3 regions of the Leclercia sp. G3L genome follow, and region 1 is predicted to be linked to each of the others. Evidence: predicted binding sites of a transcription regulator. Region 1 holds the regulator's gene; each other region holds the start of a gene.
What was found. The regulator Fur, encoded in region 1, represses iron uptake genes when iron is present. The targets are predictions, from matches to a motif close to ATAATAATGAGAACNACTATCAA.
Positions count from the first base shown of each region.

Region 2: the regulator Fur is predicted to act here: its motif matches at 1,702-1,724, upstream of LRS40_RS19815 (TonB-dependent siderophore receptor).
Region 3: the regulator Fur is predicted to act here: its motif matches at 1,568-1,590, upstream of exbB (tol-pal system-associated acyl-CoA thioesterase).

Region 1 covers NZ_CP088265.1:4,662,998-4,673,142, reverse strand. The annotation lists gene glnS (glutamine--tRNA ligase) at 22-1,689, shown strand; gene chiP (chitoporin) at 2,125-3,531, shown strand; gene chiQ (ChiQ/YbfN family lipoprotein) at 3,576-3,908, shown strand; gene fur (ferric iron uptake transcriptional regulator) at 4,065-4,511, opposite strand; gene fldA (flavodoxin FldA) at 4,803-5,333, opposite strand; gene ybfE (LexA regulated protein) at 5,489-5,776, opposite strand; gene ybfF (esterase) at 5,905-6,678, opposite strand; gene seqA (replication initiation negative regulator SeqA) at 6,862-7,404, shown strand; gene pgm (phosphoglucomutase (alpha-D-glucose-1,6-bisphosphate-dependent)) at 7,429-9,069, shown strand; gene kdpE (two-component system response regulator KdpE) at 9,151-9,828, opposite strand; gene kdpD (two-component system sensor histidine kinase KdpD) at 9,825-10,145, opposite strand, start outside.
Region 2 covers NZ_CP088265.1:3,820,954-3,831,098, reverse strand. The annotation lists gene LRS40_RS19815 (TonB-dependent siderophore receptor) at 1-1,627, opposite strand, end outside; gene LRS40_RS19810 (DUF4142 domain-containing protein) at 1,987-2,580, shown strand; guanidine-I (ykkC/yxkD leader) riboswitch at 2,798-2,896, shown strand; gene LRS40_RS19805 (putative urea ABC transporter substrate-binding protein) at 2,954-4,012, shown strand; gene LRS40_RS19800 (ABC transporter permease) at 4,030-4,845, shown strand; gene LRS40_RS19795 (ABC transporter ATP-binding protein) at 4,842-5,618, shown strand; gene LRS40_RS19790 (urea amidolyase associated protein UAAP1) at 5,623-6,333, shown strand; gene LRS40_RS19785 (urea amidolyase associated protein UAAP2) at 6,345-6,977, shown strand; gene uca (urea carboxylase) at 7,130-10,145, shown strand, end outside.
Region 3 covers NZ_CP088265.1:1,886,831-1,896,975, reverse strand. The annotation lists gene LRS40_RS10540 (SDR family oxidoreductase) at 1-223, shown strand, start outside; gene exbD (TonB system transport protein ExbD) at 343-768, opposite strand; gene exbB (tol-pal system-associated acyl-CoA thioesterase) at 775-1,506, opposite strand; gene metC (cystathionine beta-lyase) at 1,758-2,945, shown strand; gene yghB (DedA family general envelope maintenance protein YghB) at 3,087-3,746, shown strand; gene LRS40_RS10515 (AraC family transcriptional regulator) at 3,797-4,693, opposite strand; gene yqhD (alcohol dehydrogenase) at 4,877-6,040, shown strand; gene dkgA (2,5-didehydrogluconate reductase DkgA) at 6,146-6,973, shown strand; gene LRS40_RS10500 (YgiQ family radical SAM protein) at 7,005-9,176, opposite strand; gene ftsP (cell division protein FtsP) at 9,340-10,145, opposite strand, start outside.

The DNA.
Region 1 (10,145 bases):
TTACGCTTTGAGGAATCCACGATGAGTGAGGCTGAAGCCCGCCCGAGCAACTTTATCCGTCAGATCATTGATGAAGATCTGGCCACCGGTAAGCACACTACCGTTCACACCCGTTTCCCGCCGGAGCCGAACGGCTACCTGCACATTGGTCATGCGAAATCGATCTGCCTGAACTTCGGCATCGCGCAGGACTACCAGGGTCAATGCAACCTGCGTTTCGATGACACCAACCCGGTGAAAGAAGATATCGAATACGTAGAGTCCATTAAGAACGACGTGCAATGGTTGGGCTTCAACTGGTCTGGCGACATCTGCTACTCCTCTGACTATTTTGATCAGCTGTACGCTTATGCCGTTGAGCTGATCAACAAAGGCCTGGCCTACGTTGACGAGCTTTCCGCTGACGAGATCCGCGAATACCGCGGGTCGCTGACCGCGCCGGGCAAAAACAGCCCATACCGCGATCGCAGCGTAGAAGAGAACCTGGCGCTGTTTGAAAAAATGCGTGCCGGTGGCTTCGAAGAGGGCAAAGCCTGTCTGCGTGCCAAAATCGATATGGCCTCGCCGTTTATCGTGATGCGCGACCCGGTGCTGTACCGCATTAAGTTTGCCGATCACCACCAGACCGGCAGCAAGTGGTGCATCTACCCGATGTATGACTTCACTCACTGCATCAGCGATGCGCTGGAAGGCATTACCCACTCGCTCTGTACCCTGGAGTTCCAGGATAACCGTCGCCTGTATGACTGGGTGCTGGATAACATCTCTATTCCGGTGCATCCGCGTCAGTACGAGTTCTCTCGTCTGAATCTGGAATACACCGTGATGTCCAAGCGTAAGCTGAACCTGCTGGTGACCGACAAGCACGTTGAAGGCTGGGATGACCCGCGTATGCCGACCATTTCCGGTCTGCGTCGTCGTGGCTATACCGCCGCCTCCATCCGTGAGTTCTGCAAACGCATTGGCGTGACCAAGCAGGACAACACCATTGAGATGGCGTCACTGGAATCCTGTATCCGCGAAGATCTGAACGAAAATGCCCCGCGCGCCATGGCGGTTATCGATCCGGTTAAACTGGTTATCGAAAACTATCCGCAGGGCGAAAGCGAGCTGGTGACCATGCCAAATCATCCGAGCAAACCGGAGATGGGCAGCCGTGATGTGCCGTTCAGCGCCGAGATCTGGATCGATCGCGCCGACTTCCGTGAAGAAGCCAACAAGCAGTACAAACGTCTGGTGATGGGCAAAGAGGTGCGTCTGCGTAATGCCTACGTGATCAAAGCCGAACGCGTCGAGAAAGATGCTGAAGGCAATATCACCACCATCTTCTGCACCTACGATGCTGAGACCCTGAGCAAGGATCCGGCCGACGGTCGCAAGGTGAAGGGCGTTATTCACTGGGTGAGCGCGGCACATGCGCTGCCGGTTGAAATCCGCCTGTACGATCGTCTGTTCAGCGTGCCAAACCCGGGTGCCGCAGAGGACTTCCTGGAAGTGATTAACCAGGATTCACTGGTGATCAAGCAGGGCTTTGCCGAGCCGTCCCTGAAAGCTGCCGTTGCTGGTCACGCGTATCAGTTCGAGCGTGAAGGCTACTTCTGCCTCGACAGCCGCTATGCTACTGCCGACAAACTGGTATTTAACCGTACCGTCGGTCTGCGTGATACTTGGGCTAAAGCGGGCGAGTAATCCCTTTCTCCTTTTGAAAAACGCCGCGTATGCGGCGTTTTTTTTGCCTGACCATTATGCCCTTAACCCTTTAAATCTTCGCGTTGCGAATTAATTATATTTTTTAAAACGGTTTACTTTCTCTTCCCTTTCGCAAATTAACCGTCATCGATACCAGATGCGCTGTTTAATTATTATTAATTAAAAATAAATCGCTCATTCTGAATATTATTTTAAATAAATATTCTTCCCCATTGGCTTTGTTACAAACCGCAACCAAATATGTGCGCTTTGTCATAATCCTGACTTTTGATCGCTGAAAAGCATTGATAATTCGCGTCGCGAAAAATAGTCTAAGGACAGGAGATGTAAGCGGGTATTTCCGGTTGCCTCCACTTTTTACTTTTTTGTTTTTCGCCGTTTAAGGCGCTTTTAATACGTCAAAGAGGATTAATTATGCGTACGTTTAGTGGCAAACGTAGTGCGCTTGCGCTGGCTATCGCCGGTGTTACAGCAATGTCAGGCTGGATGGTTTCTCCGAAAGCCCAGGCCGAAGGATTCATCGATGATTCAACCCTCACGGGCGGTGTCTATTACTGGCAGCGTGAACGTGACCGCAAAGATGTCGATGCAGACAAATATAAAACCAACCTGGCTCACTCCACCTGGAACGCCAACCTTGATTTCCAGTCCGGCTATGCCGCCGATATGTTTGGTCTTGATCTGGCTGCGTTCACTGCTATCGAAATGGCGGAAAACGGCGACAGCGGCCACCCGAACGAAATTGCCTTCTCCTCCAGCAATAAAGCCTATAAAGAGGACTGGTCCGGTGATAAGAGCGGGATCAGCCTGTACAAAGCGGCAGCAAAATTCAAATACGGCCCGGCCTGGGCACGCGGTGGCTGGCTTCAGCCAACCGGTCAAACCCTGCTAGCGCCGCACTGGAGCTTTATGCCGGGTACCTATCAGGGTGCCGAAGCCGGAGCCAACTTTGACTACGGCGATAGCGGTGCGTTGAGTTTCTCTTACATGTGGACCAACGAGTATAAAGCGCCGTGGCACCTCGAGATGGACAAGTTCTATCAGAATGACAGAAAAACCCGCGTCGACTATCTCCACTCCTTCGGCGCGAAGTACGATTTCAAAAATAACCTGATTCTGGAAGCCGCATTTGGCCAGGCTGAAGGCTTCATCGATCAGTACTTTGCCAAAGCCAGCTACAAGCTTGATATCGTGGGCGGCCCGCTCTCTACCACCTATCAGTTCTACGGCACGCGTGATAAAGCCGACAGCGGCACCGTAAACGATATTTACGACGGTACGGCCTGGCTGCAGGCGCTAACGTTGGGCTACAAGGTCGGTCAGGTCGATTTACGTCTGGAAGGAACTTACGTCAAGGCTGAAGGCCAGCAGGGCTACTTCCTGCAGCGTATGACCCCAACCTACGCGTCATCCAACGGTCGTCTGGACGTATGGTGGGATAACCGCTCCGACTTTAACGCCAACGGCGAAAAGGCGGTCTTCTTCGGGGCCATGTATGACCTGAGTAACTTGAACCTGGCGGGCTGGAGCGTCGGCGCGTCTTATGTCTACGCCTGGGATGCGAAACCGGCAGACTGGTTAATCAACAGCGCCGGTCAGCGTGAAGATATCGCCTCCAACAAGATCAAGGAATCTGCCTACAACCTGGATGCGATCTACACCCTGCAGGATGGGCGCGCAAAAGGGACCATGTTCAAACTGCACTTCACGCAGTATGACAACCACTCCGATATTCCAAGCTACGGCGGCGGCTACGGCAACATCTTCCAGGATGAGCGTGACGTGAAGTTCATGGTTATCGCCCCGTTCACCATCTTCTGATGACAATCCGGGCGGGGGCGCTCCCCGCCTGACTGGAGACCTCTATGCTGAAAAAAATCGTACTGGTCGCGGTGCTGGCATCAGGACTGGCCGCCTGCGCACAACCACAGACCCAGAAAGAAGATACCCGTCTGAAAGAGGCCTACAGCGCGTGCATCAATACCGCTGAAGGTTCGCCAGAAAAGATCGAAGCCTGTCAAAGCGTGCTGGACGTGCTGCGCCAGGAGAAGGCGCACGAACAGTTTGCGGCCCAGGAAACCGTCCGGGTGGCGGATTACCAGGCCTGTATCCAGGCGCGTAAAACGGGTAACAATCAGGACGTGACCAAAAACTGCGATAAAATCTGGCAGGAAATCCGCAGTAATAACGCGAAGTAATCAGCTGTTTGCCATGCCCGGTGGCGCTATGCTTACCGGGCCTACGGGTAATTTCACCCTTGTAGGCCCGTGTAAGCGCAGCGCCACCGGGCTTTTTTACAGGATGGCAGGCAAAAAAAAGCCAACCGTCAGGTTGGCTCAGAGTCTATGCAGAGATTACTTCGCGTCGTGCGCGTGGTCATCTTCGCGGCAGTCGCCTTCGGCACAGTGGCCATACAGGTACAGACTGTGGTTGGTCAGACGAATGCCATGACGTGCGGCAATTTCGCGCTGACGTAATTCGATGGAGTCATCGCTGAATTCGATCACTTTGCCGCAGTCGAGGCAAATCAGGTGATCGTGGTGGTGCTGCTGCGTCAGTTCAAATACGGATTTACCGCCTTCGAAATTATGACGCGTAACGATGCCTGCATCGTCGAACTGGTTCAGTACACGGTAAACGGTAGCCAGACCAATTTCTTCGCCCATGTCGATCAGACGCTTGTATAAGTCTTCCGCACTGACATGATGGTTATCCGGACCCTGAAGTACTTCCAGGATTTTTAACCGTGGAAGCGTGACTTTCAGTCCGGCCTTCTTTAATGCGGTGTTGTTGTCAGTCATGCGGAATCTGTCCTGTTGCTAAACGATTCACTTCTAAAGAAGAAGTGACAGAAAATGCACCTGGGATAATGCGTCTCATTATAGAACTGCCATGACGTAATGAAAACTGCAAGTCTCAAGTAAAGTATGCTTATAAAAACGTGGTACCGCCAACAAAGTTGTTACAAGGTTCCCCGTTTACTCCTGGATCATTGTACAGGTATGGCAGCGAAAGTTAAAAATTTGTAGCAATTATTTTGATTGGAATTACCTATCGATGCGGCGCAACTTTAGCGTTGCGCCGCGACATCATCAGGCGTTGAGGATGGCGTCGAGGTGCAGCTCTTCGCGGATCTGTTTAACCCATTTGTCCACGCGTTCAGCGGTCAGTTCTGGCTGGCGATCTTCGTCGATGGCGAGACCGACAAAGTTGTTGTCGTCGGCCAGACCTTTAGAAGCTTCGAAGTGGTAACCGGCGGTTGGCCAGTGACCGACAATCACCGCGCCGCGTGGCTCAATGATGTCGCGAATGGTGCCGAGGGCGTCGCAGAAGTACTCTGCGTAATCTTCCTGATCGCCGCAGCCGAACAGGGCAACCAGCTTGCCGTTGAAGTCGATCTCTTCCAGAGACGGGAAGAAGTCGTCCCAGTCACACTGCGCTTCACCGTAATACCAGGTCGGGATGCCCAGCAGCAGAATATCGTAACCTTCGATATCTTCTTTGCTGCTTTTCGCAATGTCATGCACATCGGCAACGTCTTTACCTAACTGTTTTTGAATGTTTTTTGCGATGTTTTCGGTGTTACCCGTGTCGCTGCCGAAAAAAATGCCGATGATTGCCATGAGTAAAATAACCTCTTGATACTTAATGGTATGGTGGCGCAATTTAGCCACGGATAAGGGCAATCATAGCAGAACAGAGAAGCCTGCGGAAACTGCTATCACGCAGGACTGCACTCTGTGCTACATGAAAGCAACAAGAAGGGGGGTTTTCTGACTTACGCTTTGCCGTGCCATTCCCCGAGCTGCGAAATCAGCATCTCTTCGATAAGCTCACTGCGGCTGATCTCACGAGCATTCGCCAGCTCATTCAGCGCATCGACGGCTTCAGCATTCAGTTTCAGCTCGACGCGTTTAAGCCCACGACTTTTATCGCGTTTAAGCTGATTGCGCTTATTAATGCGCAGCTGTTCATCACGCGAAAGCGGATTGGTTTTCGGTCGTCCCGGGCGACGCTCATTCGCGAACAGATCTATTGTCGTGCGGTCCGTGTGTTCTTTGGCCATGATTCTGAGACTTCGGGGGAAACAAGACACCCTGCTAATGCCCGGGCGATAAGCGCGCCATCATACATCACCGAAAACGGCACGCCAACGACTGGAGGCCTGCCGGCGACCAGTCGCTCTCTTTTTAATCAATTATTGATGTCAGCGAGGTAACGGCGGATAGCGCGCAGCACCGCGTCAGGTTTTTCAGCATGAACCCAGTGTCCGGCTCCGGCAATGACATGCGCTTTGGCCTGAGGGAATTGCGCCAGCAGCGCATCGCGGTACGCTTCGGTGACATACGGGGAATTGCCGCCAGTGATGAACAGGGTAGAGTGCGGCCACGCCGGGACCGCCTGCCAGCCGACGATCTGGTCATACTGATCCCACAGTACGGGCACGTTGAAGCGCCACTCGCCGTCAACGAAGGATTTCAGCAGGAACTGCACCACGCCTTCTTCATCCAGATGTTCACGCATCAGCGCCGCGGCCTGCTGGCGGGTGCTGACGCCGGCGTCCGTGACGGCGTTAATGGCGGCGAAGATCTCATCGTGGCGACGGACGTCATAATCCACAGGCGCGACGTCGATCGCTACCAGGCCGGCAATTCGCTCTGGCGCAATTGCCGTCAGCGCCATCACCGCTTTGCCGCCCATTGAGTGACCAATCAGGATCGCCTTTTCAATCTTGTGTTCATCCAGCGTATCCAGCAGATCCTGAGCCATATCGGCGTAGGTCATCTGCGGCGAGCGCGGCGACAGACCGTGGTTGCGCATATCCACCTGCAGCAGCGCGTGGTCGGTCACCAGATCCCGTGCCAGCACGCCAAGGTTATCCAGGCTGCCAAACAGGCCATGCACCAGGACGATGGGAGAATTATTGTGCGGCGATTGTGCAGATTGCGCTCGGGTATTCAATTTCATGGCAAAGTTCTTTTTTTACGTATGTCAGGTTAGGGTATCATGTTGACCATTCTGCCGCCCGGCTGCAAGGAAACAGTTAAATCTGACTTTTGCCGCCATTCTGGCTTGACGCTATCCGCTGTTGGGTTTTGACCTTATACTCCCAACGACTTGTATTCAGATAAGATATCGCACTGGATTAAGATGAAAACAATCGAAGTTGATGACGAGCTTTATCAGTATATCGCCAGCCAGACGCGGCACATTGGTGAGAGCGCGTCCGACATTTTACGGCGCATGCTGAAAATTGCCGCCGCCTCGCAGTCTGCCGCTCCGGCCATCAAAGAGACGCGCCAGCCAGCTGCTGTCGCGCAGGAAAAGCCGCTGTCGCCGGTAAAAGACAAAGTGCGTGCGATGCGCGAATTGCTGCTTTCTGACGAATACGCTGAGCAGAAGAAAGCAGTTAACCGCTTTATGCTGGTGCTGACTACACTCTATTCACTGGATAACAACGCGTTCGCCGACGCGACTGAGTCACTTCATGGTCGCACCCGCGTCTATTTCGCGGCTGATGAGCAAACGCTGTTACAGAATGGCAATCAAACTAAGCCCAAGCACCTGCCTGGTACACCGTACTGGGTGATCACCAATACCAATACCGGACGCAAGCGCAGCATGATCGAACATATCATGCAATCCATGCAGTTCCCGGCGGAATTGACTGATAAGGTTTGCGGCACTATCTAACCCTTGCATCAGAAGGACCAGGCAATGGCAAATCACAATCGTGCGGGTCAACCTGCACAACAGAGCGATTTGATTAACGTCGCCCAGCTTACCGCGCAGTACTACGTGCTGAAGCCGGAAGTGGGTAACGCAGAACACGCAGTGAAGTTTGGTACATCCGGGCACCGCGGCAGTGCGGTACGCCACAGCTTTAACGAGCCGCATATTCTGGCCATTGCTCAGGCCATCGCGGAAGAGCGCGCCAAAAATGGCATCACCGGTCCGTGCTACGTGGGTAAAGATACCCACGCCCTGTCAGAGCCTGCCTTTATTTCCGTACTGGAAGTGCTGGCGGCCAACGGCGTGGACGTCGTGATTCAGGAAAACAATGGCTATACGCCGACCCCTGCGGTCTCTAACGCCATTCTGGTGCATAACCAGAAAGGCGGCGCGCAGGCGGATGGTATTGTGATCACGCCATCCCACAACCCGCCGGAAGATGGCGGCATCAAATACAATCCACCGAACGGCGGCCCGGCTGATACCAACGTCACCAAAGTGGTGGAAGATCGTGCCAACGCCCTGCTGGCCGACGGCCTGAATGGCGTGAAGCGCATTTCCCTGGACGAGGCGATGGCCTCCGGCCACGTGAAAGAGCAGGATCTGGTGCAGCCGTTCGTTGAAGGGCTGGCGGATATCGTCGACATGGCGGCGATCCAGAAAGCCGGTCTGAAGCTGGGCGTTGACCCGCTCGGCGGTTCCGGTATCGAATACTGGAAACGTATTGCCGAGCACTACAAGCTGGATCTGACCATCGTTAACGATCACGTCGATCAGACCTTCCGCTTTATGCACCTCGATAAAGACGGCGCGATCCGTATGGACTGCTCCTCCGAGTGTGCGATGGCCGGCCTGCTGGCGCTGCGCGACAAGTTTGACCTCGCCTTCGCCAACGACCCGGATTACGACCGTCACGGCATCGTCACCCCGGCTGGCCTGATGAACCCGAACCACTATCTGGCGGTAGCGATCAACTACCTGTTCCAGCACCGTCCACAGTGGGGCGCAGAGGTTGCCGTGGGTAAAACCCTGGTCTCCTCCGCCATGATCGACCGCGTGGTTAACGACCTGGGCCGCAAGCTGGTGGAAGTGCCTGTTGGCTTCAAGTGGTTTGTTGACGGTCTGTTCGACGGCAGCTTTGGCTTTGGCGGCGAAGAGAGCGCGGGGGCTTCCTTCCTGCGCTTCAACGGTACGCCGTGGTCAACCGACAAAGACGGCATCATCATGTGCCTGCTGGCGGCGGAAATCACTGCCGTCACCGGTAAGAACCCGCAGGAGCACTACAACGAGCTGGCAGCCCGTTTCGGGGCCCCGAGCTACAATCGTCTGCAGGCTTCTGCCACTTCTGCCCAGAAAGCGGCGCTGTCTAAGCTGTCGCCAGAGATGGTCAGCGCCAGCACCCTGGCGGGCGATCCGATCACTGCACGTCTGACGGCAGCACCGGGTAACGGTGCGTCGATCGGCGGCCTGAAGGTGATGACCGAGAACGGCTGGTTCGCAGCGCGTCCATCCGGCACCGAAGATGCGTACAAAATCTACTGTGAAAGCTTCCTCGGCGACGAACACCGTCAGCTGATCGAGAAAGAAGCGGTGGAGATTGTGAGTGAAGTGCTGAAAAACGCATAATCATTAAAAACGGCAACCTGGTTGCCGTTTTGTTGTATTCGTAGGCCCGGTAAGCGCTAGCGCCACCGGGCTTTTTTGTGCTCAAAGCATAAATCGATACCCGATCCCGGTTTCAGTTAACAGATGGCGCGGGCGCGCGGGATCTGCCTCGAGCTTCTGCCGCAGGTGTCCCATATAAATCCGCAGATAGTGACTGTGCTCCACCGCATTCGGTCCCCAGACCTGGCTTAACAGCTGGCGCTGGGTGAGCACCTTGCCGTGATTGTTGAGCAGGACCGCCAGCAGGCGGAACTCGATAGGGGTCAGGTGAATTTCCGTCTCACCCCGCTGAATGCGCCGCGAGGCCAGATCGACGCGAATGTCAGAGAAGCTATACACCGGGTCGGCAGGGGAGGTTGTTGCGTGGCGGCGCAGGGCAACGCGCAGACGCGCCTGCAGTTCGCCAATGCCAAACGGCTTGCTGAGATAGTCGTCGGCACCGGCATCGAGCGCGGCAATTTTGTCGGTCTCCTCCAGACGCGCCGAGAGCACAATGATAGGCATCTGGCTCCACTGGCGCACTTCCCGGATAAAGTCGAGGCCGTCGCCGTCCGGAAGACCTAAATCGAGGATCACCAGATCCGGCTTGCGGGTCGCGGCTTCAATCAGGCCCCGCTGTAGCGTTCCGGCATCGTGTACGCGCAGGCCTTCACCTTCCAGCGCGACGCGCAGAAAACGGCTGATGGCGAGTTCATCTTCAACAATCAGAACGTTAATCACAAATCCTCTGGAAATTCATTCAGTTCGGGCGGCGTATCGCGCGGCAGTGTAACACAAAAACCGGCTCCCCCTTCGGGACGGTTATGGGCGGTGATGGTGCCACCGTGCACCTCAACAATCGCCTGGCAGATGGCGAGCCCCAGCCCGACGCCGGGAATGGCAGACTCTTTGTTACCGCGGGCGAACTTATCAAAGATAGCCTGTTCCTGCCCCGCCGGAATGCCGGGGCCGGTATCCCACACCTCCAGCTGGAGCTGGTCGGGGTTGACGCTGGCGTCAATACCAATTTGCGCTCGGCTCCCCGCGTATTTGCCGGC
Region 2 (10,145 bases), 840 kb from region 1:
TGTAGCGCCAGCCCAGCTCGTAAGCATCAACTTTAATCCCGTCGAGTTTTGAGTCGTTAACGTTAACGCTGTTGACCAGGCGATAATGGCCGTTTACCAACTGATAGGTGCCGGAGCCGTAGTATTTCGCCAGATCCGGGATCTCAAAGCCCTGAGAGAAGTTAAACCACAGCTGCTGGCGTTCGGTCAGATGACCCAGAATGCCGGCGTTAAACAGCAGGTTGTTGTAGTCGGTTTTCCCGCCCGGGACCGCGTCTGCCGAGGTGGCTCTCCCCGTGGCGATAGCCTGTTGCTGGGCGTAACCCACAAAGTCATCGACCTTGTTTTCCGTGTACTGATAGCGCACGCCGCCGCTCAGGGTGATAGCGGAGAAGTCGTAGCTCGATTGCAGGAAGGGGGCGAGGTTGGTGATGCTGTAGCCCGGATAGCGTCCCACGTTATACGCATTATCCAGCTTCATGCCGCCGCTGGCCGCCGCTTTGCTGAGGTCGAAAAATTGCTGATTGGCGTCGAAGGTTTCATGTTCGGCATCCACACCCCATGTCAGGGTCAGCGCATCCAGCGGTTTGCTGTTGAGGGTCAGCTTGCCGCCGTAGAAATCGGTTTTTTGCTGCGAAGCGCCAATGCTGGTGACCCGGCCGCCTGAAAGCGTAGGGAAGGGGTAGTACGTCAGGCTTTCATCGCGGTAGTAAATTTGCGCGAGCAGATCCTGGCCCCAGAAATCGGTGTTCGAATATTGCAGGTTGATCAGGTGGCGTTCGGTGCCAGGAATACGATCGGAGTCGAGGTTATTTTTGTTGTATGCATTGCCGGCGCCCGTTACTGCCGAGAAGTTCTCGCCAAGATAGAGGCCGTGCTTACCGTCGGATTCGCTTTTGTAATACTGCGTGGTGAGCTGCAACTGCTGATGATCGTCAATATTCAGCGTGCCGGTGCCCATCACGTCCAGGCGGTCAGAGTATTGCAAACCGGTCTGGGTGTTATCAATGATCACCTCGTCGCCGTTGCCGTCGTACCAGCCGCCAAAGCGCTGATACGCCACTGACAGTCGCCCTGAGGCGTTGTCGTTGCCGCCGCTGACCGCCGCCGCGATGTTCTCGTCATTATCGTTATGGCTGTTGAAGCCCGTTTTCAGGCCGGTCTGAAACTCGACTTCCGTTTCCGGCTGGCCCTTTTTGGTGACGATATTGATTAAGCCACCGGTACTGCCGCCGCCGTAGAGAGAGGTCGCCCCGGAGATGACTTCAATGCGGGAGATATTGAACGGATCGATGGAGTCCAGCTGGCGGCTGTCGCTGCGCGAGGAGTTTAAACGCACGCCGTCGACCATCACCATCATTGAACGGCCACGCATGTTCATACCGTAGTTGGTACGTCCCTGGCTGCTGACATCCATTCCGGGAATCAGCTGCGCCAGTACCTCTTTAAGCTCTTTGCCTCCCTGAACCTGCTGCTCAATATCAGCCTGCTCAATAACCCAGGTGGTCTGCGCCATATCGGTAATAGAGTGGTTTGTACGGCTGGCGGAGACCACCAGCGACTCTTCTTTTTGTCCTTCTGCTGAGGCATTAGCGGCTAGCATCATCAATAAACAAGGGTTTAAAGCCCAGGAGTAACGCGGTTTCATTATTATGATCGTCCTGATTTTTCGAGGTGTCGGTGGCATGAATGCCCCTTACCGCAAGAACATCACCCGGTCAGGTGATAGTGATTATCAAGATGATATGAATAATCATTACAAAGTAAACAGGTAATGTTAAAAAATGTTTCTATAATGGCATGATTTTAATGGGGTTTATTAGGGGGGCGGGTCAGGCGTGAAAGAAAACTCACTGCGCCACGGCGTAATACCGAGAAAGACTTCCGCCGAAACATGAGCGAGGAGAATGTTCCACTATACTGACAATTGCAGTTATCACTTACCCAGGAGGCGACGCGCGGTTAAATACCTGACACAACCTAATCCATGACCATCAGGAGAACAAAATGCAAAAGCGTAAAACCTTGAAAGCGCTGCTAGCCGTATCGGCAGTAGCAGCGATGTTCTGCACTGTCGGCGTGCAGGCCCAGACGTCGTCAAGCGCCGCTCAGAGTAGCGCCGTAGGCCAGACCGGATCGATGGCCAAACTCGACTCCGGCGATGAAAAAGCGTTAAAGGACATGGCGCAGGCCAATATTAATGAAGTTGCCGCCGCGAAGATTGCGCTCAGTAAGGCCGAGAGCAGCGAAGTTAAAGCCTTCGCGCAGAAGATGGTCGATGACCACGGCGCTGCCCTGACCAAAGTCCAGGCGGTCGCCCAGCAGAAGGGCGTAACATTGCCAACTGAGCCGGACGCCATGCATAAGGCCATGGCCGACAAGCTGGAAAAAGAGAGCGGCGATGCATTTGACAAGATGTATATGGAAAACGCCGGCACCAAAGATCATCAGATGGTGCTGTCGAAGCTGCAGAGTGACGCCAAAAATATCAAGGACCCGGATGTGAAGGCCCTGGCCGACGCGCATACGCCGGTGGTTGAGCAGCACCTTAAGTCTGCCCAGCAGATGACGATGCAACCCGGCAAGGCAGGAAGTAAGTAACCAGGTTGTTCGGTGGGCGCACGTTTCTGCACCAGGATTTCCCTTTTACTCCTGGGCCCCTCCTGGGCACCACGACAGTGCACCCACCCCGCACTCCCTCACCAAAACGGTGAGATCCCACCCCTGTAAATTACCAACCTTCTGATAATCCCCATAAAAAATTCCTGGCACACCCCTTGCAGATATAAACGCGAAAGGGCAGCACCACACAATTTGAAAAATAGCTGGCTAGGGTTCCGGTTCACTGCGGTGAATGGCTGGTCCAAGAGCTGGCGACCTCTGAGAGGTTACACGGCGGGACAAAAGCCCGGGAGACAGCAGCACCAGACGGTGTCGCGCTGCCCCCTTATTTTGTGCCACTCAGAGGTCAAGCATGAAGAAAACGCCATTACTCCGCTCTCTTGTACTGTCGCTGGCGATGCTGGTCAGTCTCCCCACTTTTGCTGCCGTCAAAAAAGAGTTCAACGTCTGCTGGACCCTCTACGCCGGCTGGATGCCCTGGGGCACCATCAGCACCGATAAAATCATCGATAAATGGGCCGACAAGTACGGCATCAAAATCAATGTTGTGCAGCTCAACGACTACATCGAATCCATCAATCAGTACACCGCCGGCCAGTTTGACGGCTGCACCATGACCAACATGGACGCGCTGACCATACCGGCGGCGGGCGGTGTAGACACCACGGCGCTGATCCTCGGCAGCTACTCCGAAGGCAACGACGGTGTGGTGATGAAGGGCGAGGGCAAAACCCTCACCGATCTGAAAGGCATGAAAATCTACCTGCCGGAGCTGTCCGTTTCCCATTACCTGCTGGTGCGCGGGCTGGAGAAAGCGGGGCTGGCGGAAAAAGACGTCACCGTGGTGAACACCTCGGATGCAGATATCGTCTCGGCCTTCAACACGGCAAACGTGCAGGCTGCCGTGGCCTGGAACCCACAGCTCTCGGTCATCAAAGGCACGCCGAAAACCACCGAGGTGTTCAGCTCCTCGCAGGTGCCGGGCGAGCTGATCGACATGATGGTGGTCAACAGCGAAACCCTGAAGGACAACCCGGCGCTGGGCAAAGCGCTGACCGGGGCGTGGTACGAGATGATGGGGCTGATGAAAGCCCAGGACGCTAATGCCCTGAACGCGATGGCGGCGGCCTCCGGTACCGATCTCACCGGCTATCAGGCGCAGCTGAAAACCACCCACCTGTTCTACACCCCGCAGGACAACATCGCCTTTGTCACCTCGCCGGATCTGGCGAAAACCATGCAGCGCGTGGCGGCGTTCTCCTTCGATAAAGGGCTGCTCGGCGATGGGGCGCAGAGCGCCGATTTTATCGGCATGAGCTTCCCGGGCAACGTGACCCAGGGCGATGCCAACAACGTCAAACTGCGCTTTGACGACAGCTTCGTGAAAATGGCCGCCGCTGGCCAGCTGTGATGAGTGACGGAGTCTCCATGCGACACATAAATCGTCATCCCACCCCGGGCATGCGGCTGATGCTGGTTATGCTGCCCTTTGTCCTGCTGCTGGCCGCATACTTTTTTGGCTCGGCGGTGCGACTTGAGGCCAACCCTCAGGACAAGCTGCTCCCGGGCCTGCAACAGATGCTGGATGCGATCTCGCGGATGGCCTTTACCCCGGATAAACGCAGCGGCGAGTACCTGTTCTGGGTCGACACCCTGGTGAGCCTGGCCCGTCTGCTGGTGGGGCTTTCGATCGCCTCGCTGATCGGCCTGTGTATCGGCGTCACCGCCGGGGTGTTTCCCCTGTGGCGGGCGTCCCTTTCACCGCTGATGACGGTGCTGTCGATGGTGCCACCTCTGGCAATTTTACCGGTGCTGTTTATCGTCTTCGGGCTGGATGAGCTGTCAAAAATCATGCTGATCGTTATCGGCATCACCCCGATGCTGGCCCGGGATCTGGAGCACCGCGCCTGCGAAATCCCGCCGGAGATCCTGATCAAAGCCCAGACCCTGGGGGCCAACAGCTGGACGCTGGTGCTGCGGGTGGTGCTGCCGCAGCTGCTGTCGCGCCTGCTGACCTCGCTGCGCCTGCTGCTGGGTTCAGCCTGGTTGTTCCTGATTTCGGCGGAGGCGATCTCCTCCACCGCCGGGCTGGGGTATCGCATTTTCCTTGTCCGCCGCTATATGGCGATGGACGTGATTATCCCCTATGTCCTGTGGATCACTCTGCTGGCGTGGCTGATGGACCTGGCGCTGCGCCAGCTGCACAAGCGCTGTTTCCCGTGGGCAGAAGGAGGGAAAGCATGAGTTTTATCACCATCAACAATATCTGGCAGGAGTACGGCGACCATGTGGTGCTGGAGCGTCTGAATTTACAGATCAACGAGGGCGAGTTCTGCTCGATGGTCGGGGCGTCCGGCTGCGGGAAATCGACTTTTCTGCGCCTGCTGCTCGGCCAGGAGAGGCCGAGCCGGGGCTCCATCACCCTGGACGGCAAACCGCTCACCGCCGAGCCGGACAGCCGCCGGGGCGTGGTGTTCCAGCGCTACTCGGTCTTTCCGCACCTCAGCGTGCTGGATAACGTGGCGATCGGTCTTGAACTGCCGCAATCCCCGCTGCTTGGGCGGCTGTTTGGCACGAAAAAACGCGCCGCACGTGAGCAGGCCGCGCAGATGCTGGACAAGGTCGGCCTCGGCCATGCCCTCGACAAATATCCCGCGCAGCTCTCCGGCGGGATGCAGCAGCGCCTGGCCATCGCCCAGGCCTTTATCATGCAGCCTCGCGTCCTGCTGCTGGACGAGCCCTTTGGCGCGCTGGATCCGGGGATCCGTAAAGACATGCATGCGCTGCTGTTACAGCTGTGGGGCGAAACCCGCATGACGGTGTTTATGGTCACCCACGATCTCTCCGAAGGCTTCAACCTCGGCACCCGTCTGCTGGTGTTCGACAAGGTGCGCCTCGATCCGCAGGCCCCGAACGCCTTTGGTGCGCGCATCACTTACGACATTCCGCTCAACGAGACACGGCTTTCGGCCCTGAGCGGTTCGACTCCCGACAACGTTTATGCCTTAAGGGGTTAACGCTATGAATACGACTTTACGTGAAGAGATCCTGCCGGGCGGCGGCCACCTCTCGTTTGTACTTAAGCGCGGACAGATCCTGCGCATGACCGACCTCGACGGCGGGGCCAACGTCAGCCTGATGATGCTCAACCCCCATGAAAAGAGCGAGCGCCTGAACCTGCCGGATACCCTGAAAGGCCAGCACACCGCGCGCCTGACCGCCGGGCACTGCTTTTACTCCGATATGGGCCGGGTGCTGGCAGGCATTACCGCCGATACCAGCGGCTGGCACGATCCCTTTGGCGGCGTGCTCAATGCCGCCGAAGTGACGGAAAAATACGGTCAGGGACGCTATCAGGAGCTGCGCAACGGCTTCTTCCGCAACGGCACCGACAACCTGCTGGTGGAGATGGGCAAATGGGATCTCAACCTCGAAGATCTGCTGATGGTGGTCAACTTCTTCAGCAAAGTGACCGTGGATGACAGCGGTCGGTTCAGCTTCCACCGCGATCGTTCCCAACCGGGGAGCTACGTAGAGCTGTATGCCCCCATGGACACCCTGATGGTGATGACCGCCCTGCAACACCCGATGGACCCGTCCACCGAGTATGCCCCGCGCCCGGTGCAGCTCAGCTGGCGGCAGGCAGAGGACGAGGAGGGCGCCATTAACGCACTCCTCACGCGCCCGGAAAATGGCCGCGCCATCACCAACACCCAACTTTTCGCCCTGTAAGGAGCCGCAAGATGACCATTATCAGCGAAAAACAGCCTCAGGAGGCGACCTTCCGCCACGTGATCCCGGCGGGCGAGCCTTACCTGTTTGAAGTGAAAAAGGGCCAGACCCTGCGCCTGCTGGATCTGGAGGGGAATCAGGCGGTGGATACCCTGTTCTATAGCGCCGATAACCCGCGGGAGCGCTACGACGCCCAGCGCACCCTGCGCCGTCAGAACAATGCGTATCTGACCAGCGGCAGCGTGCTGTACTCCAACCTCGGCAATCCGCTGCTGACCATCGTGGCCGATACCTGCGGGCGTCACGACACCCTCGGCGGGGCCTGCGCCCAGGAGAGCAACACCGTGCGCTATGCCCTCGACAAACGCCATATGCACAGCTGCCGGGACAACTTCCTCTGCGCCTGTCTGCACGATGGCCGCCTGCAAAAGCGCGATATCGGGGCCAACATCAACTTCTTTATGAACGTGCCGGTAACGCCCCAGGGCGGGCTGACCTTTGCCGACGGCATCTCCGCCCCGGGGAAATACGTTGAGCTGCGCGCGGAGTGCAACGTCATCGTGCTGATCTCCAACTGCCCGCAGCTCAACAACCCCTGTAATGGCTGGAACCCAACCCCGGCGGAGGTGCTGATATGGAACTGACGCCAAATCGCTGGCAGCGCCTGCGCCAGATGCTCTACCGCCTGTTTGAAGTGCGCGCCGGACGGATCCTGCCGTAAATCTTTTTTCCCCGTGGACGACCATGCGGTGAGCCAATTTTCGGCGGGACGACCCGCCACGATTGAGTCTAAACTATGTTGACAAAACTCCTGATTGCCAACCGCGGGGCGATTGCCTGCCGCATCCTGCGCACGCTGCGCGCCATGAATATCGGCGGCGTGGCGGTCTATTCCGAGGCGGATATCAGCAGCCTGCACATTCGCGAGGCCGACGAAGCCCTGAGCCTGGGCGACGGCCCGGTGGCGAACACCTATCTGGTCAGCGACAAAATTATCGCCGCGGCGAAAGCCAGCGGTGCCCAGGCCATTCATCCGGGCTACGGCTTTTTATCCGAGAACGCCGCCTTTGCCGAAGCCTGCGAAGCTGCGGGTATCGCCTTCGTCGGACCAACGCCGGAGCAGCTGCGCCTGTTTGGCCTGAAACACACCGCCCGGGCGCTGGCCAAAGCCCAGGGCGTGCCGATGCTGGAGGGCACCGAACTGCTGGCGGACGTGAATGAGGCGCTGCGCGCGGCAGAACAGGTCGGCTACCCGGTGATGCTGAAGAGCACCGCGGGCGGGGGCGGGATCGGCATGCGCGTCTGCTATACCGACGCGGAACTCTTTGATGCCTTCGACGCCGTCGTGCGGCTGGGGAAAAATAACTTCAGCGATGCGGGCGTCTTTATTGAAAAGTACATCGAGCGGGCGCGTCATCTCGAAGTCCAGCTGTTTGGTGACGGCAAGGGGGAGGTGATCGCTCTCGGCGTCCGCGACTGCTCGGTGCAGCGACGGAACCAGAAGGTGCTGGAGGAGACCCCCGCGCCCAATCTGCCGGACGGAATGGCGGACGCGCTCTGTGCGGCGGCCATCAAGCTGGGCAAAGCGGTCAACTACCGCAGCGCGGGTACCGTGGAGTTTGTCTACGACAGCGATGCCGCCCGGTTCTACTTCCTCGAGGTAAATACCCGTTTGCAGGTGGAGCACGGCGTTACCGAACAGGTGTGGGGCGTGGATCTGGTGCGCTGGATGATTGAACTGGCCGCCGGAACCTTGCCTGCGCTGGCGGAACTGCGCGCAAGCCTGACCCCAGCGGGCCACGCCCTTCAGGCGCGGGTCTATGCCGAAGATCCGGGCCGTCAGTTCCAGCCCTCGCCAGGCCTGCTCACCGAGGTGGTGTTCCCGGTGGATGACCGTCGCACCCTGCGCATCGACAGCTGGGTAGAGTCCGGCTGCGAGGTACCACCGTTTTTTGATCCGATGCTGGCGAAAATCATCGCCTGGCAGCCCACGCGCGATGCGGCCATTAATGCCCTGCACGCCGCCCTGGGCGACACTCGCCTGTACGGGGTGGAGACTAACCGCAGCTACCTGCAGCAGATTTTAACCTTTACCCCGTTCGCCAGCGGCGAGCCCTGGACCCGCTGCCTGGAAGGGCTGGCTTATCAGGCCTCTACCCTGGAGGTGCTTAGCCCCGGAACGCAAACCACGGTGCAGGATTATCCCGGGCGCATCGGCTACTGGGCGGTCGGCGTACCTCCTTCCGGACCGATGGACAGCCGGGCGCTGCGTCTCGGCAACCGCCTGCTGGGCAACGATGACCGCGCCGCAGCGCTGGAGATCACCCTCAGCGGCCCGACGCTGAAATTCAACTGCGACGCCCAACTGGTGGTGACCGGGGCGGAGATCGCCCTCACGCTGGACGGCGAGCCGCTGGAGAACAACCGGGTCTTTAGTGTGCACAGCGGCATGACGTTGCGGATGGGGGATATCACTGGCGACGGCGTGCGCAGCTATCTGTGCCTGCGCGGCGGGTTTAGCGTCCCGGATTACCTCGGCAGCAAAAGCACCTTTACCCTCGGGCAGTTTGGCGGTCACGCCGGACGCGTCCTGCGTACCGGGGATGTGCTGCACATTGCGCCGTTAACCTCGCCATGTCCGGAGCAGGCGCTGCCCCTGGCCCTGCGCACTAACCTGGACGCCGTCCGCGAACTGCGGGTGATCTACGGCCCGCACGGCGCGCCGGAGTATTTCACCCCGGAATATATGCAGACCTTCCTGACTACCGACTGGGAAGTGCATTTCAACTCCAGCCGCACCGGCGTGCGTCTGATCGGCCCTAAACCCGAGTGGGTGCGCGACAGCGGCGGCGAGGCGGGGCTGCATCCGTCGAACATTCACGACAACCCCTATGCCATTGGCGCGGTGGATTTTACCGGCGATATGCCGGTGATCCTCGGCCCGGATGGCCCAAGCCTGGGCGGGTTTGTCTGCCCGGTCACCATCATTGAGGCCGACCTGCACGCGGTCGGGCAGCTGAAAGCGGGCGATAGAGTGCGCTTTGTGCCCGTCGACATCGCCACCGCCCGACGCCTGGCGCAGGCACAGGAGGCTGAGATCCGCAGTTTGCATCCGCAAAATCTGGACTGGCAGCCGGCGGAGATCGCCTCGCCGGTGGTGCTCGAGCAGGGCCAGGGCGATAAACGTCTGGTGGCGCGACTCTCCGGTGACACCCATCTGCTGCTGGAGATGGGCGATCCGGAGCTGGATCTGGTCCTGCGTTTTCGCGCCCACGCCCTGATGCAGGCTCTGGAGGCGAAGGCGCTGCACGGCGTGATCGACCTGACGCCGGGCATTCGCTCCCTGCAAATTCACTATCAGCCGGAGGCGCTCAACCTGACAGCGCTGCTGGAAGCGATCGCTGGATTGTGGCAGAGCGTCTGCGAGCAGGACTCGCTGGAGGTGCCGTCGCGCATCGTCTGGCTGCCGCTCTCCTGGGACGATCCGGCCTGCCAGAAGGCCATCGACAAGTACATGACCACCGTGCGCCGGGACGCGCCCTGGTGTCCGAGCAACCTCGAGTTTATCCGCCGCATTAACGATCTGGCGAACGTGAACGACGTTTACAAAACGGTCTTCGACGCCAGCTATCTGGTGATGGGGCTGGGGGATGTCTATCTCGGCGCACCGGTGGCGACGCCGCTGGATCCGCGTCATCGTCTGGTCACCACCAAGTACAACCCGGCGCGCACCTGGACGGCGGAGAACTCGGTGGGGATCGGTGGGGCGTATCTCTGCGTTTACGGCATGGAGGGGCCGGGCGGGTATCAGT
Region 3 (10,145 bases), 2.1 Mb from region 1:
CGTGCGCGTCAACGTGGTGGCCCCAGGGCCTATCTGGACGGCGCTACAAATCTCCGGCGGCCAGACTCAGGAGAAAATCCCGCAGTTTGGTCAGCAGACCCCGATGAAGCGCGCAGGGCAGCCTGCGGAGCTGGCACCGGTGTATGTCTATCTGGCAAGCCAGGAGTCAAGCTATGTGACGGCGGAAGTGCACGGGGTGTGCGGCGGGGAACATCTGGGATAGTGGTGCAGCGCCGGGTGGCGGCTTCGCCTTACCGGGCCTACATGTTGAACGTAGGCCCGGTAAGCGTAGCGCCACCGGGCAAATACAAAAACGGCAACCCTTGGGGTTGCCGTTTTTGTTTATTTCGCGACTGTCTTCTCTTCGCCGACCAGGCCAATCTTCAGGTAACCCGCCTGATGCAGCGTGTCCATTACCTTCATCATGGTTTCGTAGTCGACGGTCTTATCGGCACGGAAGAAGACGGTAGTGTCTTTCTTGCCGTCGGTCAGGGTATTCAGCGCCGGGATCACCGACTCCTCAGTCACCGGATCGTTACCCAGGAACATGGATTTATCGGCTTTCACGGACAGATAAATCGGTTTTTCCGGGCGCGGCTGCGGCTGGCTGGATGACGCGGGCAGATTGACCTTCACGTCCACCGTCGCCAGCGGCGCAGCAACCATGAAGATAATCAGCAGAACCAGCATGACGTCGATAAACGGCGTCACGTTGATTTCGTGCATTTCGCCGTTATCGTCCAGATTTTCATTAAGACGCATTGCCATGACGAATTAACCTACGTGTAATTTCTGAGCAGAACGGACCGGCTTCACCGAGCTGGCGCTGAGGTCCAGATCGCGGCTTTGCAGCAGCAGGACCTGAGCGGCAACGTCACCGAGGGTGGCTTTGTAGCTGCCGATCATACGGGCGAAGATGTTGTAGATGACTACCGCCGGGATAGCTGCAACCAGACCAATCGCCGTCGCCAGCAGGGCTTCTGCGATGCCCGGTGCCACAACCGCGAGGTTAGTGGTTTGCGTCTGGGCGATGCCGATGAAGCTGTTCATGATGCCCCAGACCGTACCAAACAGACCAACGAACGGTGAAATCGCACCGATAGTCGCCAGGTAGCCGTTACCACGGCCCATATGACGACCAATGGCCGCAACGCGACGTTCGAGGCGGAAGCCGGTACGCTCTTTAATCCCTTCGTTATCTTCGCTGCCTGCAGAAAGTTCGAGCTCGTTCTGGGCTTCGTTGATTAACTGGGTGGTCAGGCTTTTGGCCTGGAAGGAAGAGGTCATGTCGCTCGCCTGATTCAGGGTGCGGGCCTCGGCCAGCTGCAGCTGTTCGCGCTTAAGACGGCGCTTGTGCGAGATAAGCTCTACGCTCTTGCTAAAGAAAATAGCCCAGGTGACGACGGACGCCAGAATCAAGCCGATCATCACAATCTTCACTACGATGTCGGCATGATGATACATGCCCCAGACGGAGAGGTCCGTCTGCATCAAATTATTACCCACTCGGTATCTCCAGGACGCAAATCACAAAATCTGAGCATAATAATATCAAAACAGCGTCGAATTGATAGTAGTTCTCATTAGTATTTACATACTGCCGTAAATTCGTTTCATTTTCCTTGCGCTTACGCAGGAAAAATTTCCCGGAAACAAATTTTAAAAAATTTTCCGCTGATCCTATCCCCCTCCTCGCGACCTTTTTTACTTTCGTGATAGTGTGGACGTCCAGACGTATAAAAACAGGTTGCGTAGACATGAAAGAGAAGCATCTTGATACCACCCTTGTCCAGGCGGGACGCAGCAAGAAATACACCCTCGGTTCGGTAAACAGCGTTATTCAGCGCGCCTCCTCGCTGGTATTTGATACCGTCGAGGCCAAAAAGCACGCCACCCGTAACCGGGCGAAGGGCGAGCTGTTTTACGGGCGTCGCGGGACGCTGACCCACTTCTCTTTGCAGGAAGCGATGTGCGAGCTGGAAGGCGGTGCAGGCTGTGCGCTGTTCCCCTGTGGCGCGGCGGCGGTGGCAAATACCATTCTGGCGTTTGTCGAGCAGGGCGATCACATTCTGATGACCAACACCGCCTACGAGCCCAGCCAGGACTTCTGTACCAAAATCCTCAGCAAGCTGGGCGTGACCACCGGCTGGTTCGATCCGCAGATCGGCGCCAATATTGCCGATCTGATCCAGCCCAACACCCGGATCGTGTTCCTTGAATCGCCGGGCTCCATCACCATGGAAGTGCATGATGTGCCGGCCATTGTGCAGGCGGTACGCAGCAAAGCGCCGGACGCCATCATTATGATCGATAACACCTGGGCGGCAGGCGTGCTGTTTAAGGCGCTCGATTTTGGTATCGACATCTCTATCCAGGCGGCGACCAAATACCTGATTGGCCACTCGGACGGCATGATCGGTACGGCGGTCTCCAACGCCCGCTGCTGGGAGCAACTGTGTGAAAATGCCTATCTGATGGGACAAATGGTGGATGCCGATACCGCCTACATGACCAGCCGCGGCCTGCGCACCCTGAGCGTTCGTCTGCGTCAGCATCATGAAAGCAGCCTGAAAGTCGCCCGGTGGCTGGCGCAGCATCCGCAGGTGGCGCGCGTAAACCATCCAGCCCTGCCGGGCAGCGTAGGCCATGAGTTCTGGCAACGTGACTTTACGGGCAGCAGCGGATTGTTCTCCTTTGTGCTCAACAAGCGTCTGAGCAATGACGAGCTGGCCAACTACCTCGATAACTTCTCGCTGTTCAGCATGGCCTACTCATGGGGCGGCTTTGAGTCTCTGATCCTGCCGAACCAGCCAGAGCAGATTGCCGATCTGCGTCCGGGCGGAAAAGTGGACTTTACCGGCACCCTGATCCGTCTGCATATCGGGCTGGAAAACGTCGACGATTTGATTGCGGATTTAGAGGCCGGGTTTGCTCGTATCGAATAGCCCGTGGACAAAAGAGGCCGCAAAGTAGGCATTTCTGGACACCACCTCCAGAAAAGTCTGATTTGTTGGGTCCTCGATCAAACCCATCGGGCTAAATAGGGAGTACAATAACTTCATATACGCTGTTCCACAGGAAAGCCCATGGCTGTTATTCAAGATATTATCGCTGCACTCTGGCAACACGATTTTGCAGCACTGGCGGACCCTCACGTGGTTGGGATTGTTTATCTGGTGATGTTCGCCACGCTGTTTCTGGAAAATGGGTTACTGCCTGCCTCATTTTTACCGGGCGACAGCCTGCTGCTGCTGGCGGGAGCGTTAATCGGTAAAGGGGTAATGGACTTTGCGCCGACGATGGTGATCCTCACCTCCGCCGCCAGCCTGGGCTGCTGGCTCAGCTATCTGCAGGGCCGCTGGCTGGGCAATACGCGGGTGGTCAAAAGCTGGCTGGCGCAGTTGCCGCATAAATACCATCAGCGGGCGACCTGCATGTTCGATCGCCACGGCCTGCTGGCGCTGCTCGCCGGGCGTTTTCTGGCCTTTGTGCGCACCCTGCTGCCCACCATGGCGGGCATTTCCGGCCTCTCTAACCGCCGCTTCCAGTTCTTTAACTGGCTGAGCGCGCTGCTGTGGGTCGGCGTAGTGACCACCTTCGGCTATGCGCTGAGCATGATCCCATTCGTGAAACGCCACGAAGATCAGGTCATGACCTTCCTGATGATCCTGCCGCTGTTCCTGCTTGTAGCAGGGCTGGTGGGAACCATCGTGGTGGTGATCCGTAAGAAGTACTGCAACGCCTGACAGCTATACTCTTCACCCTCTCCCCATAGGGGAGAGGGAACTTGAACACCCTACCCCTGCATCATCCGGATCCGCGCCGCATCTTCCCCTGGCGTCACCCCGAAATAACGTTTGAACTCCCGACTGAACTGCGACGCGCTTTCATACCCCACCCGCAGCGCGGCCGCGCTGGCCTTCATCCCGTCGTGAATCATCATCATCCGCGCCTTGTGCAGGCGGTAGCTCTTGAGATATTGCAGCGGCGAGGTGCTGGTCACCGATTTGAAGTTATGGTGAAACGCCGAGACGCTCATGTTGGCCTCTGCCGCCAGCTGATCGACGCTCAGGTTCTCGGTGTACTGGCTCTCGATGCGCTTCAGCACCCGGCTGATCAGGCTGAAGTGGGTCTGACGGCTGACCAGTGCCAGCAGCGCCCCGCCGCCAGGCCCCAGCAGCACGTGATAGAGAATTTCACGCACGATCTGTTTACCCAGAATGCGGGCATCCAGCGGCCGCTCCATCACATCCAGCAGACGCTCAATGGCGCAGAGGATCTCATCCGTCAGCGTGGCGGAGTTGATCCCGCTTGCCGCCATCGACGGACAAAACAGCTCGTCTTCGCCAATGTCCATCAGCAGCTCCTGCAGTTGCAGGATATCCACATTTAAACGAATCCCCGCCAGCGGCACGGCTTCTGTCGCGAAGGTTTCACATTCAAAGGGTAAAGGTACTGTCAGGAGCAGATATTCGCGCGGGTCATAGCGGAATACCCGTTCGTTGATATAGCCAATTTTATGCCCGGAAAAGAGAAAAATGATACCCGGCTGGTACATCACCGGCGTGCGGGTGCCGGGCTGAGTGCCGTACAGCAGGCGCACGTCCGGCAGCAGTTCGCCGAGATTATTTGCATTATCTTTCAGTCTGTTAATTTGCGCCGTTAGCTGCAGGCAGGTTTCATCGCGGTTCATCTTTGCTCGATCCGTCCAGGGTTTCCGACGTTTGCAGTGTGCGCGGTTTTTCGCAGTTTCTCCAGCTCCGTGTAGAAATGGGCAAGACAACGGCAGGAATGTGCATTGAGAGGAGAGCCTGCGCTCGCCACAATGGGCACCATCAGTTAGCCCGGTATTTTCACCCACCTAAGGGAACGAACAATGAACAATTTTAATCTGCATACCCCGACCCGTATTCTGTTTGGTAAAGACGCTATCGCCGATCTGCGCGGGCAGATCCCGGCAGACGCCCGCGTGCTGGTCACCTATGGCGGCGGCAGCGTGAAGAAAAACGGCGTGCTGGATCAGGTCTATAGCGCCCTGCAAGGTCTGGACGTGCGTGAGTTTGGCGGCATCGAGCCGAACCCCTCTTACGAAACCCTGATGAACGCCGTGAAAATCGCCCGCGACGAGAAGATCACCTTCCTGCTGGCGGTGGGCGGTGGCTCGGTGCTGGACGGCACCAAGTTTATCGCTGCGGCGGCCCACTATCCTGACGGCATCGACCCGTGGCACATCCTGCAGACCGGCGGCAGCGACATCAAAAGCGCCATTCCGATGGGCTCCGTGCTGACCCTGCCAGCAACCGGCTCTGAGTCCAACAAAGGTGCGGTGATCTCCCGTAAAACCACCGGCGACAAGCAGGCCTTTATGAACGAGCACGTGCAGCCGGTGTTTGCGGTACTGGATCCGGTTTACACCTACACCCTGCCGCCGCGTCAGGTGGCGAACGGCGTAGTGGACGCCTTTGTTCATACCGTTGAGCAGTACGTCACTTACCCGGTGAACGCCAAAATTCAGGATCGTTTCGCCGAGGGTATTCTGCTGACTCTGATTGAAGACGGCCCGGTGGCGCTGAAAGAGCCAGAAAACTACGAAGTGCGTGCCAACGTGATGTGGGCCGCGACTCAGGCGCTGAACGGCCTGATTGGTGCCGGCGTGCCGCAGGACTGGGCCACCCACATGCTGGGCCACGAGCTGACGGCGATGCACGGCCTCGATCACGCCCAGACCCTGGCGGTCGTTCTGCCTGCGCTGTGGAATGAGAAACGCGACACCAAGCGCGGCAAACTGCTGCAGTACGCTGAGCGCGTATGGGGTATCACCGCCGGTTCGGAAGAGGAGCGCATCGATGCCGCTATCGCCGCCACCCGCAACTTCTTCGAGCAGATGGGCGTGCCAACTCGCCTCTCCGGCTATGGCCTGGACGGCAGCTCCATCCCTGCCCTGCTGGCGAAACTGGAAGAACACGGCATGACCCAGATCGGTGAGCATCACGACATTACCCTCGACGTGAGCCGCCGTATTTACGAGGCCGCTCGCTAAGCGATTTTGCACGCTTACCTTTCGTTTTTCGGCATTTAGGCCAGGCTTAATGCACATACGCCACCAGAGGAGTACCTCTGGTGGATGTCCAATGAAGGAGGAAAAATGGCAAACCAAACCGTAATCAAGCTTCAGGACGGCAACGTAATGCCCCAGTTGGGGCTCGGCGTATGGAAAGCCGGTAACGACGAGGTCGTGTCCGCCATTCATAAAGCACTGGAAGTCGGCTATCGCTCCATTGATACCGCGGCCGCCTACAAAAATGAGGACGGCGTGGGCAAAGCGCTGGCCAGCGCCGGTGTGTCACGCGATGAGTTATTCATCACCACCAAGCTGTGGAACGACGACCAGAAGCGCCCTGCAGAAGCGCTCCAGGAGAGCCTGGACAAGCTGCAACTCGATTTCGTCGATCTCTACTTGATGCACTGGCCGGTGCCGGCGATCGATCACTATGTCGACGCCTGGAAAGGGATGATTGAGCTGCAGAAAGAAGGGCTGGTGAAGAGCATCGGAGTCTGTAATTTCCAGGTTCACCATCTGCAGCGCCTGATTGATGAGACGGGCGTGGCCCCTGTCATCAACCAGATTGAACTGCACCCGCTGATGCAGCAGCGTCAACTCCACTCCTGGAATGCGACCCACAAGATCCAGACTGAATCCTGGAGCCCACTGGCACAGGGCGGCGAAGGGGTGTTCGATCAGAAAATCATCCGCGATCTCGCCGATAAGTACGGCAAAACCCCGGCACAGATTGTCATTCGCTGGCATCTGGACTGCGGCCTGGTGGTGATCCCGAAATCCGTCACCCCGTCGCGCATCGCGGAAAACTTCAAGGTGTGGGATTTCCGTCTGGATAAAGATGAGCTGGGTGAAATTGCGAAGCTGGATAAAGGCAAGCGTTTAGGGCCGGATCCGGACCAGTTTGGCGGATAAATAAAAAACCCCGGCGAGCCGGGGTTTTATTTTACGCTTTGCGTTTTACGGGTTTCTTCGCGGTTGCCCCCGCGTTCGAACGCTGATGCACAATCGGCGTGTGCTTGGTCAACGCCGGGCGGGTATGACGATTCTGGCGACGCGCTTCGCGCATCTCATCCAGCGTTGGCGCAGGCACCAGGCAGTCGCGACGTGAGCCGATCAGGTGCTTTTTACCCATCTCTTCCAGCGCCTGGCGGATCAGCGGCCAGTTAGCCGGATCGTGATAGCGCAGCAGGGCTTTATGCAGGCGACGCTGTTTGTCCCCCTTCGGCACCACCACATCCTCACTCTTATAACCAATCTTACTCAGCGGGTTCTTGCCGGTGTAATACATGGTGGTGGAGTTCGCCAGCGGTGACGGATAGAAGTTCTGTACCTGATCCAGACGGAAGCGGCGCTGCTTCAGCCACAGGGCCAGATTCACCATATCCTCATCACGCGTACCCGGGTGGGCGGAGATGAAGTACGGGATCAGGTACTGCTCTTTCCCGGCCTGTTTGGAGTAAGTGTCGAACAGCTCTTTGAAGCGGTCATAGCTGCCCATCCCCGGCTTCATCATCTTCGACAGCGGGCCTTCTTCGGTATGCTCAGGAGCAATCTTCAGGTAGCCGCCCACGTGGTGGGTCGCCAGCTCTTTGATGTAGCGTGGATCTTCCACGGCGATGTCGTAACGCACGCCGGAAGCGATGAGGATCTTCTTGATGCCTTTCAGGCCGCGGGCGCGACGATACAGGTTAATCGTCGGCTCATGGTTGGTGTCCATGTGCTCGCAAATGCTCGGATAGACGCAGGAGAGACGACGGCAGGTCTGTTCCGCACGCGGCGACTTACAGCGCAGCATATACATGTTGGCTGTCGGGCCACCCAGATCGGAGATCACGCCGGTAAAGCCCGGAACCGTGTCGCGAATGGCTTCGATCTCGTTGACAATCGACTCTTCAGAACGGCTCTGGATGATGCGCCCTTCGTGCTCGGTAATGGAGCAGAAGGAGCAGCCACCGAAGCAGCCGCGCATGATATTGATCGAGAAGCGGATCATCTCATACGCCGGAATGCGGCTGTCGCCGTATGAAGGGTGCGGCACGCGCTTGTACGGCAGGGCAAAGACGCTGTCCATCTCTTCGGTGGAGAGCGGGATCGCCGGCGGGTTGACCCAGATATAACGCTCGCCGTGCTTTTGCATCAGCGCACGGGCACAGCCCGGGTTAGTTTCATGGTGCAGAATGCGCGACGCATGTGCGTAGAGCACTTTGTCAGCTTTGACTTTCTCAAAGGATGGCAGCAGCACGTAGGTCTTTTCCCACGGCTTTGGACGCGGCGGCTGAACGGTGATCGCTTTGGCTTCGGCTTTCTTCGGCTCAACAGGCTTGTTATCGGCACAGGGCAGATCTTCGCCGTACGGGTGCGGGATCGGGTCGATTTTGCCCGGCATATCGATGATGCGGGAATCCACCCCGCTCCAGCCCGGCAGCGCCTCTTTCACCATGATCGCGGTGTTGCGCACGTCGCGGATGTTGCCTACCGGCTCGCCCTGGGACAGACGGTGCGCCACCTCCACCAGCGGACGCTCGCCGTTGCCGAAGATCAGCATGTCGGCTTTGGAGTCCACCAGCACCGAACGGCGTACGGTATCAGACCAGTAGTCGTAATGGGCGGTACGGCGCAGGCTCGCCTCGATGCCACCCAGGATGACCGGCACGTCTTTCCATGCTTCTTTGCAGCGTTGGGTGTACACGAGAGTGGCGCGGTCCGGACGCTTGCCCGCCACGTTATCCGCGGTGTAGGCATCGTCGTGACGCAGTTTGCGATCGGCGGTGTAGCGGTTGATCATCGAGTCCATGTTGCCCGCGGTGACGCCGAAGAACAGGTTCGGTTTACCGAGGCGCATAAAGTCCTCTTTGCTGTTCCAGTCCGGCTGGGCAATGATCCCGACGCGGAAGCCCTGGGCTTCAAGCATACGACCGCAGATCGCCATGCCAAAGCTCGGGTGATCGACATAGGCATCGCCGGTCACCAGAATAATGTCGCAGCTGTCCCAGCCAAGTTGGTCCATCTCTTCACGAGACATCGGCAGGAACGGTGCCGGTCCAAAGCAGGCCGCCCAGTACTGGGGCCAGGAGAAGAGGTCACGATCCGGCTGGATCAGGGAAATTGCGCTCATAATGCTTCCGAAGAAAAAATAGACAAAAGGAGCGGGATTATACGCTGGATCAATGTGGGAAATGAAGGAGTATTGTGCGGGGATGTTAATGCCCGGTGGCGCTGCGCTTACCGGGCCTACGGGCCTGTAGGCCGGGTCAGGCGAAGCCGCCACCCGGCAAGATTTATGGTGCCGGATTGATTAACATTTGCCCCACCGAGCCCCTGTCCATCATCTCCAGCGTCTGGCTGTGGAACAGGAACGGGAAGTGCGGCCAGGAGGGCTGACCGTAATAGACCAGCAGTTCGACCTGTCCGTCGACCCAGACGGTATCTTTCCAGCCCCGGTCTTCCGGGAACGGCATGGCGCCGTTGACGTTGCGCACCAGGAACTTCACCCCTTCGATATGGAATGACTGCGGCATATCGGCGCGCACCGTCCAGCGCTCCCAGGTGCCCTGCTGGGCGGTGATATCAATGCGGTTCACATCCCACAGCTGGCCGTTGATGCCCGGATCGTCACCGAGGCTGATATCCCGGGTGCGCACCGGCGTCCCGCTCAGGACCTCGTCCGGCAGCAGGCGCATCGGCAGGGTATCGGTCACCAGCGGTAACAGGCCGGTTGGACGCAGGGTCAATACCAGGGTCGAGACCAGAATGCTCGACGGTTCAAAGAAGCCGCGCAGGCGGTCAACGATGCTCGCCGCCTCGCCGCAGGTGATCGACACTTCATCGCCGTTGGTCATATCCACCAGAATTTCGCGCCGCTCGCCCGGGGCCAGCGCCAGCTGCTTCACCGGCACCGGGGCCGGTAAAAAGCCCTGATCCCCGGCAATCACGTGTAGCGCCCGGCCATCGCTCATCTGCAACTGATAGCGGCGTGAGTTGGATGCATTCAGCAGGCGCAGGCGCACCCAGCCGCGTGACACCTCAACATACGGACTCTGTGCGCCGTTCACCAGCAGCGTGTCACCAACAAAACCGCCGCTGC